Regions from separate parts of the Arthrobacter paludis genome, predicted to be linked through region 2. Evidence: riboswitches for the same ligand, from Rfam matches in the RefSeq annotation. Region 2 holds a riboswitch; the other holds the start of a gene.
What was found. A riboswitch is a leader RNA that binds a small molecule or an ion and turns the genes downstream of it on or off. The one in region 2 is predicted to bind glycine.
Positions count from the first base shown of each region.

Region 1: it holds a riboswitch for glycine, as region 2 does, so the genes downstream of both, gcvP (aminomethyl-transferring glycine dehydrogenase) here and cycA (D-serine/D-alanine/glycine transporter) in region 2, are expected to answer to the same signal.

Region 1 is NZ_JBXAEW010000001.1:153,353-157,727, reverse strand. It holds gene AC1Q5D_RS00805 (sensor histidine kinase) at 1-452, shown strand, start outside; gene AC1Q5D_RS00800 (hypothetical protein) at 508-1,095, shown strand; gene AC1Q5D_RS00795 (sensor histidine kinase) at 1,126-1,773, shown strand; glycine riboswitch at 1,830-1,927, shown strand; gene gcvP (aminomethyl-transferring glycine dehydrogenase) at 2,121-4,375, shown strand, end outside.
Region 2 is NZ_JBXAEW010000014.1:62,149-66,523, forward strand. It holds gene treZ (malto-oligosyltrehalose trehalohydrolase) at 1-1,691, shown strand, start outside; gene AC1Q5D_RS12940 (DUF3052 family protein) at 1,718-2,119, shown strand; glycine riboswitch at 2,198-2,295, shown strand; glycine riboswitch at 2,296-2,385, shown strand; gene cycA (D-serine/D-alanine/glycine transporter) at 2,577-4,034, shown strand; gene AC1Q5D_RS12950 (hypothetical protein) at 4,202-4,375, shown strand, end outside.

The DNA.
Region 1 (4,375 bases), on a different contig from region 2:
TCGAGCCGCACGACCTCCCCGAGGCCCTCTGCCGGCTCGGCGCGCCACTCTCCGAACGGGGCATCGAGGTGGATGTCCGCGTCGGGCGGGACCTGCGCCTGGACCAGCACCAGGCCACGGTGCTGTACCGCGTCGCGCGGGAGGCGCTCGTGAACATCGCCAAGCACGCCGGGGCGGTCCACGTGTGGATCGACGTCGCGCGCCGCGGGCAGGGGACCGCCATGGCGATCGAGGACGACGGCCGGGGCATCGACGCGGATCCGGTCGAGCGGCGGGGGCACTTGGGCCTGCGGATCATGCACGACATCGCCGCGACCGCCGGCGGGCGCACGGAGGTCGTGCCCCGCGCCGAGGGCGGGACCAGCGTGTCCGTCGTCTTCGACCAGACCGGAACCGGACCTTCCCCGGCGCCGAGGATGTTCCCGGCCCTGAGCCAGGACCGCGGGCGCTGAACCGGGCCGGCGCCCGACCCAGCTTTTCCCATGGTCCCGCGGCCAGTCTTGGGTCATGGAACACCACGCAGCCTCGGCCGTGGATCCACAGGCTGCGGGTCCCGGCCCCCTTCCCCCGCGGGTCGGGACCCGCTTACGCCGCGCCCGCGTCGCGCTCGCCGGGGTCGCCGCGGCCGGAGCCGCCGGCACCGCCGCGGCGCTGTTGCTCGCCGGTGATCCCGCCCCGGCCGGCCCACCGCCGGGCACCCCCGTGGAGGTCGACGGCGGCGTCGCCCGCATCGACGCGATCATCCCGTTGCTGGACGACGGATGGCTGCCCCCGTCCGGCGACCCGGCGCCGGCGGCCTTCGCCGCCCCGGTCGCCGGAGGCGCCCACCGCGTCCGGGTTCTCGTCGAGTTCACCGCCCTCGACGGGGACGGGCTCGAATTCGAGAGCGACGAGTACCGGCTCGGGGTCCTCGGCGGCAGCCGGATCGATCCACTCTGGACCGGGCCGGAACGGGCCGACGTGGAGCGGGGCGGGCGCCTCGTGGCCACGTTCGTCTACGAGATTCCCGACCGGGCCATCGAACTCGTCCTCGAGGGGCCCGGCGGCACGGTCCTGTCCCTGGGCTCCGCGCACCACACGGGGGCCGGCGCGTGAGGCGCGCCGCCACCGCCGGGGGAGGGCGCCATGGTGGCCCCGTGCTCCGGTGACGCCGGGCACCAGGCCCGCGCGGCCGAGGACCTCGAGCGGACGCGCGCCGTGCGGCGCCTGGAGCAGGAGATCATCCAGTCGCTCGCGGGGGTCTCCTACGCGCTCGAGGCCGAGGACGCCCGGGCCGGGCTCACCCGGCGCGGCCGACTGGTCGACGCCCGGAACGCCCTGCACTCCGCGCTGCGCTCCCTGGGCGACGTCTCGCGCGGCCTGCGGACCCCGGGGATGGACCCGGACCTGCTCGCCGAGTCGCTGGTCGCCCTCGCCGCGGAGCACTCGGCCGCGGGCTTCGCCGTGCGCCTGGACCTCCGGGAGGTTCCCGCGCTGCGGCCCGCCCAGGCCCTGATGTTCCACCGGATCGCCCGGGAGGCACTGTCCAACGCGGCACGGCACTCCGGCGCCGACGCGGCGGACCTGCTGTTCGGGGCCGCCGGGCACCGGGTCATGCTGCACGTGCGCGACGCCGGCCGCGGGTTCGATCCCGGGGCGCCGACGCCTCCGGGCGGGCTGGGGCTGCGGATCATGCGCGCCGCCGCCGGCGAGGGCGGCGGGGTGGTCAACATCGAGTCCGGGCCCGGGCGCGGGACGAGCGTCGCGGCCGCCGTGCCCGCGGCCGCAGGATAGCCACGGCCCGCCCGGGACGGTAGCATGGGTCACGTGCCCACCCGGGCACACGCCAATGACATGCGGCGGGAGAGTCCCGTCCACACCATGGACGGGCGCCGTAGGAGCAAATCCTCCCCGGGAATCTCTCAGGCCCCCGTACCGCCGCGCAGAGGCAACTCTGGAAAGCAGCCGACCGCTGCGCCCGTCCCCGGACGGTCGCCGTGGGCGGTTCACCGAAGGTGCAAAGCGCCGCGCGGCCCCAGCGGCCCGACGGGGCGGAATCTCTCAGGTCACAGACAGAGTCGGGGAGGAACCGAGCCCCTACGGCATGCCCACCGTGCCGCAGACGACCTGGAGTTCCCCTCATGACCGCCACAGCAGCCAGCACCGCCACCGCCGAGACCACCTTCGCCGACCGCCACATCGGTCCCGACTCCGACGCAGCGGCGACCATGCTGCGCGAGCTGGGCTACGACAGCCTGGACGCGCTCGTCGACACCGCCGTCCCCGCGGGCATCCGCCAGGAGAGCCCGCTCGAGTTGCCGGCCGCCCGGTCCGAGGGCGAGGTCCTCGAGGAGCTCCGCGCGTTCGCCAACCGGAACCGGATCAAGACGCAGATGATCGGCCAGGGCTACTACGACACGTTCACCCCGCCGGTCATCAAGCGCAACGTCGTCGAGGACCCGGCCTGGTACACGGCCTACACGCCCTACCAGCCGGAGATCTCCCAGGGCCGGCTGGAGGCCCTGCTGAACTTCCAGACGATGGTCCAGGACCTGACGGCCCTGCCGATCGCCAACGCGTCGCTGCTGGACGAGGCGTCCGCCGTCGCCGAGGCCGTCCTGCTGATGCGCCGCTCGAACAAGGCCAAGGGCGACGCCAAGACCGTCCTGGACGCCAACCTCTTCCCGCAGACCATCGCCGTCGTCGAGGGCCGCGCCAAGGCCCTGGGCTTCGAGCTGGTCGTCGCGGACCTCTCGGCCGGCCTGCCCGAGGGAGAGATCTCCGGGATCGTCCTGCAGCAGCCGGGCGACAACGGCGCCGTCGTCGACCACTCGGCCACCATCGCCGCCGCCAAGGAGCGCGGCGCCATGGTGACGGTCGCCGCGGACATCCTGTCCCTGACCCTGATCGTCCCCCCGGGCGAGCAGGGCGCCGACATCGCCGTCGGCAACACCCAGCGCTTCGGCGTCCCGCTGTTCTTCGGCGGCCCGCACGCCGCCTACATGGCCGTGCGCCAGGGCCTCGAGCGCTCGCTGCCGGGCCGCCTGGTCGGCGTGTCCAAGGACGACGCCGGCGCCGTGTCCTACCGCCTGGCCCTGCAGACCCGCGAGCAGCACATCCGCCGCGAGAAGGCCACCTCCAACATCTGCACCGCGCAGGCCCTGCTCGCCGTCACCGCCTCCATGTACGCCGTCTACCACGGCCCGGCCGGCCTGAAGGCGATCGCCCAGCGCGTGCACCGCCGCGCCCGGACGCTGGCCGCCGTGCTGTCCGGCGCGGGGGTGGAGCTGGCCGCCGGGTCCTTCTTCGACACCGTCACCGCGTCCGTGCCCGGCCGCGCCGCCGCCGTCGTCTCCGCCGCCGAGGAGGCGGGCATCAACGTGCGCCTGGTCGACGCCGACACCGTGGGCGTCTCCACCGACGAGATGACCACCGCCGCGCACCTGGCCGCCGTCGCCGCCGCCTTTGGCGTCGACGCCGCCGAGGAGAAGGTGTCCGACGCCGAGGCCGCCCTGTCCGGGGACGCCCTGGGCGAGGGGGTGGCCCGCACGTCGGACTACCTGACGCACCCGATCTTCAACTCCGTCCGCTCCGAGACCCAGATGCTGCGCTACCTGCGCAAGCTCTCGGACCGCGACCTGGCGCTGGACCGGACCATGATCCCGCTGGGCTCGTGCACGATGAAGCTCAACGCCACCGCCGAGATGGAGGCCATCACCTGGCCGGGCTTCGCGTCGATCCACCCGTTCGCCCCCGACCACCAGACCGAGGGCTGGCGCGCGCTCATCGACGACCTGGAGTCGCGCCTGAGCGCCATCACCGGCTACGCGGGCGTCTCCATCGCCCCCAACGCCGGGTCGCAGGGCGAGTACGCCGGCCTGCTGGCGATCCGCCAGTACCACGTCGCCAACGGCGACACCGGGCGCACCGTCTGCCTGATCCCGGCGTCCGCGCACGGCACCAACGCGGCCTCCGCCGTGCTGGCCGGGCTGAAGGTCGTCGTCGTCAAGACCGCCCCGAACGGGACCATCGACGCCGCGGACCTCGACGCCAAGATCGAGGCGCACCGCGACGCGCTGGCCGGGATCATGATCACGTACCCGTCCACGCACGGCGTGTACGACGCGGACGTCATGGAGGTGTGCGAGAAGGTGCACGCCGCCGGCGGCCAGGTCTACATCGACGGCGCGAACCTCAACGCCCTGGTCGGCCTGGCCCAGCCGGGCCGGTTCGGCGGGGACGTGTCCCACCTGAACCTGCACAAGACGTTCTGCATCCCGCACGGCGGCGGCGGCCCCGGCGTCGGCCCGGTGGCCGTGGCCGAGCACCTCGTGCCGTTCCTGCCCGGCTCCCCGGCCGGCCCGTCCAACGGCCGCGAGGGCACCCCCGTGGCCGC
Region 2 (4,375 bases):
AGCGCGACGGCGCCGGCTGGTGGCTCCCCGCGGGGCCCGTCCCGGACGGGGAGACCGACTACGGGTACCTGCTCGACGGCGACGCCACTGCCCTGCCGGACCCGCGCTCGCGGCGCCAGCCGGACGGCGTCCACGGGCTGTCCCGGACCTTCGATCCCGCCGCGCACGCGTGGGCCGACGCCGGCTGGTCATCGCCTGGCCTGGACGGCGGCGCGATCTACGAGCTGCACGTCGGCACGTTCACGCCCGAGGGCACGCTGGACGCGGCCGCGGGACGCCTGCCGTACCTCGTGGACCTGGGCGTCACGCACGTGGAGCTGCTGCCGGTGAACGGCTTCAACGGGACCCACAACTGGGGCTACGACGGCGTGGCCTGGTACGCGGTGCACGAGGGGTACGGCGGGCCGGCCGCCTACCAGCGCTTCGTGGACGCCGCGCACGCGGCCGGCCTGGGCGTGGTCCAGGACGTCGTCTACAACCACCTCGGCCCCAGCGGCAACTACCTGCCCCGCTTCGGCCCCTACCTGACCCAGGGCGACGCGAACACGTGGGGCGACTCGGTGAACCTGGACCGGGCCGGCTCGGACGAGGTCCGGCGGTTCATCGTCGAGAACGCGCTGATGTGGCTGCGGGACATGCACGTGGACGGGCTGCGCCTCGACGCGGTGCACGCGTTCCGGGACGAGCGGGCCGTGCACCTGCTCGAGGAGCTGGCGACCGCTGTGGACGCGCTCGCCGCGCGGACCGGCCGGAACCTGTTCCTGGTCGCGGAGTCGGATATGAACAACCCCCGGCTCATCACGGGCCGGGCCGCGGGCGGCTACGGCCTGGCCGGGCAGTGGAGCGACGACTTCCACCACGCCGTCCACGCGAACCTCACCGGCGAGGACGGCGGCTACTACACCGACTTCGCCCACCCGGGGGCGCTCGCCAAGGTCCTCGCGGACGGCTTCTACCACGACGGCACGTGGTCCTCGTTCCGCGGCCGCAGCCACGGCCGGCCGATCGACCGCGTCGCCGTTGGGCCGCACGCCCTGGTCGTCTGCGCGCAGAACCACGACCAGATCGGCAACCGGGCCGCCGGCGACCGGCTCCCGGCGACGCTCGGCTTCGGGCGGCTCGCGCAGGCCGCGGCCCTGACGATCCTGTCCCCGTTCACGCCCATGCTGTTCATGGGCGAGGAGTTCGCCGCGTCCACGCCGTGGCAGTTCTTCACGTCCCACCCGGAGCCGGACCTGGGGAAGGCCACCGCCGAGGGCCGGCTCCGGGAGTTCGAGCGGATGGGCTGGGACCCCGCCGTCGTCCCCGACCCCCAGGACCCGGAGACGTTCCGGCGCTCGGCCCTGGACTGGGCCGAGGCCGCCACCGGGGACCACGAGCGGATGCTGGAGGCGTACCGCACCCTGCTGCGGCTGCGCCGCAGCGAGCCGGACCTGCGCGGCAACCGCTGGCCGGACGCCGTCGAGCACGACCCCGAGGCCGGGTGGGTGTGGTTCCGCCGCGGCGGCGTCGTCGTCGCGGCCCACCTGGGCGACCGCCCCGCCGACGTACCGTGGCCCGGCGAGGCGGGCGAGGTGCTGTTCGCCGCGGGGACGGACGACGACGGCGGCGCCCGGGCGGGGACGGTCCCCCGGACGCTGTCGCCCGGCGCCACGGTCGTGTTCCGGACCGGCGGATCACTAGGCTGGTAGCAACGACACCGCCTGAAGGAGGCCCCGTGGAGGACACGCCCGAGGAGAAGACGCCCGCGCCGAAGACCGTGGCGCAGAAGCTGCTGGTCAAGCCCAAGGACCAGGTGTTCCTCGCCGGCGGCTCCGCGGCCGAGCACGCCCTGCTGGGCGAACTGCCGGAGGGCGCCCGCGTGACCAACGACGCCGGGGGCGCCGAGGCCGCCGTCGTCTTCGCGACCAGCCGCGCCGCCCTCGAGGCGCTGCTGGCCGAGCACCTGCCGTCCCTGCTCTCCTGCCGCGCGGCCTGGATCGCGTACCCGAAGGGCAACCGGGCGGACATCAACCGGGACAGCATCTGGGCCCTGCTCCAGGAGCGCGGGCACACCCTGAACGCGAACGTCTCGCTCGGGGACGTCTGGTCGGCGGTGCGGATCAAGACCGGTCCGTGACGCGTCCGGGGCGGCGCGCTTTGCGCAGGCGTACCGCCGCCCTCTAGCCTGTGGCTGGCATCACGCGATGCCGGCCGACAACCCGTGGCGGGAGAGACCCGTCCATGCCAAGGGCGGGCGCCGTAGGAGCAACTCCTCCCCAGGAAACTCTCAGGCCCCCGTACCGCCGCGGAACAGGCACCTCTGGAAAGCAGCGCCCATGCGCTCACCGACGGAGCAAGCCCCGCGGGGCGAAACTCTCAGGTCTCCCAAACAGAGGGGGAGGAACACGACGGCAGCGCGGCGGACCGCGCGGATTCGGAGTTCCCCTTGAGTCTGGCCACCGGGCGCCCGAGGCGCCACCCCTTCCCCACCGGGGCGACCGGGCGGGCATCCCACGCCCTCTGACGCCCAGGCAGCCGCACGCCCGACACCGGGCCGGGCCGCCGAGACCACCACCTGAAAGCGGGATACACGCATGTCCACTTCGCAGCCCCCACACCTGGAACGCGGGCTCTCCAACCGCCACATCCAGCTCATCGCGATCGGCGGCGCCATCGGCACCGGCCTGTTCATGGGCTCCGGCAAGACGATCTCCGCGGCCGGCCCGGCGGTCATCTTCGTCTACATGATCATCGGCTTCATGCTCTTCTTCGTCATGCGCGCGATGGGCGAGCTGCTGCTGAGCAACACGAACTACAAGAACTTCGGCGACTTCGCCGGGGACATCCTCGGCCCCTGGGCGGCGTTCTTCACCGGCTGGACCTACTGGTTCTGCTGGGTCGTCACCGGCATCGCCGACGTCGTCGCGATCTCCCACTACGTGGCCTTCTGGTGGCCCGACCTGCCCCTGTGGCTCCCGGCGCTGGCCTGCATCGTCCTGCTCGTCGCCCTGAACCTGCCCACCGTCAAGGCGTTCGGCGAGACCGAGTTCTGGTTCGCGCTCATCAAGATCGTGGCCATCCTCGCGCTGATTGTCGTCGGCCTGGTCATGATCATCACCAGCTTCCAGCACGACGGGGCCACCGCGTCCTTCTCCAACCTGTGGGCCCACGGCGGCATGTTCCCGACCGGCTTCATGGGCTTCGTCGCCGGCTTCCAGATCGCCGTGTTCGCCTTCGTTGGCATCGAGCTGGTCGGCACGACCGCCGCCGAGACCAAGGACCCGGAGAAGACGCTGCCACGGGCCGTCAACGCCATCCCGATCCGCGTCCTGCTGTTCTACGTGGGCGCCCTGATCATCCTCATGGCCGTCGAGCCGTGGACGTCTTTCAGCGCCGACGCGTCCCCGTTCGTGGGCATGTTCGCCCTGGCGGGCCTGGCCGGCGCGGCCGGCGTCGTGAACTTCGTGGTGCTGACCTCCGCGACCTCCAGCGCGAACTCGGGCATCTACTCCACGTCCCGCATGATCTACGGCCTGGCCCTCGAGGGCGACGCCCCCAAGCGGTTCGGCAAGCTCTCCGGCCGCGGCGTGCCCCGCAACGCCCTGCTGTTCTCCTGCATGTTCCTGCTCGCCGGCGTGGTCCTGCTCTACGCGGAGGGCGGCGTCGCGGCGGCCTTCACGCTGGTCACGACGATCTCGGCGCTGTGTTTCATGTTCGTCTGGTCGATCATCCTCGTCAGCTACATCGTGTACCGCCGGCGCCGGCCGCAGGTGCACGCGGCCAGCACCTTCAAGATGCCCGGCGGCACGTTCATGCCGTTCGTGGTGCTCGCGTTCTTCGGGTTCATCGTGTGGGCGCTGACCACCCAGCCGGACACGTTCTTGGCCCTGCTGTTCACGCCGCTGTGGTTCATCGGGCTGGGCCTCGGCTACCTGTCCGTGCGCCGCAACCCCGAGCACGCCGCCATGCGCGAGCTGCACCGCGCCCGCGTCGAGCAGGAGTGGGAGGCCGCCGCGGGGCACCGCCGCGAGGACGTCACCGCCGGCGTCTAGCCGGACGCTGCGGGAACACCCTCCGTTCCCCGGCATCCCAGGGGTGGGACCCGCGTGGTCCCACCCCTTCGGCGTCCCCGGGCCGGTCCCGCTCCGGCCGCGGTTGGCCGATCCGGCCGGCGCCCCTACGGTGGCCCCATCTGCACCCCACGACCAGGAGGTAGGCCATGACGACCGAGAACGAGGGCTTCGACCCCGAGGAGACCGAGGGCGGCCAGCAGCTCGGGGACGCCGGCGACCGCGAGCCGGTGACCGAGGCAGACATCCCCGTCCACGGGGACCCGGAACGCGCGAACGAGCTGGCGGAGCAGGCCTACGGCGACGAGGACGACGACGGCATC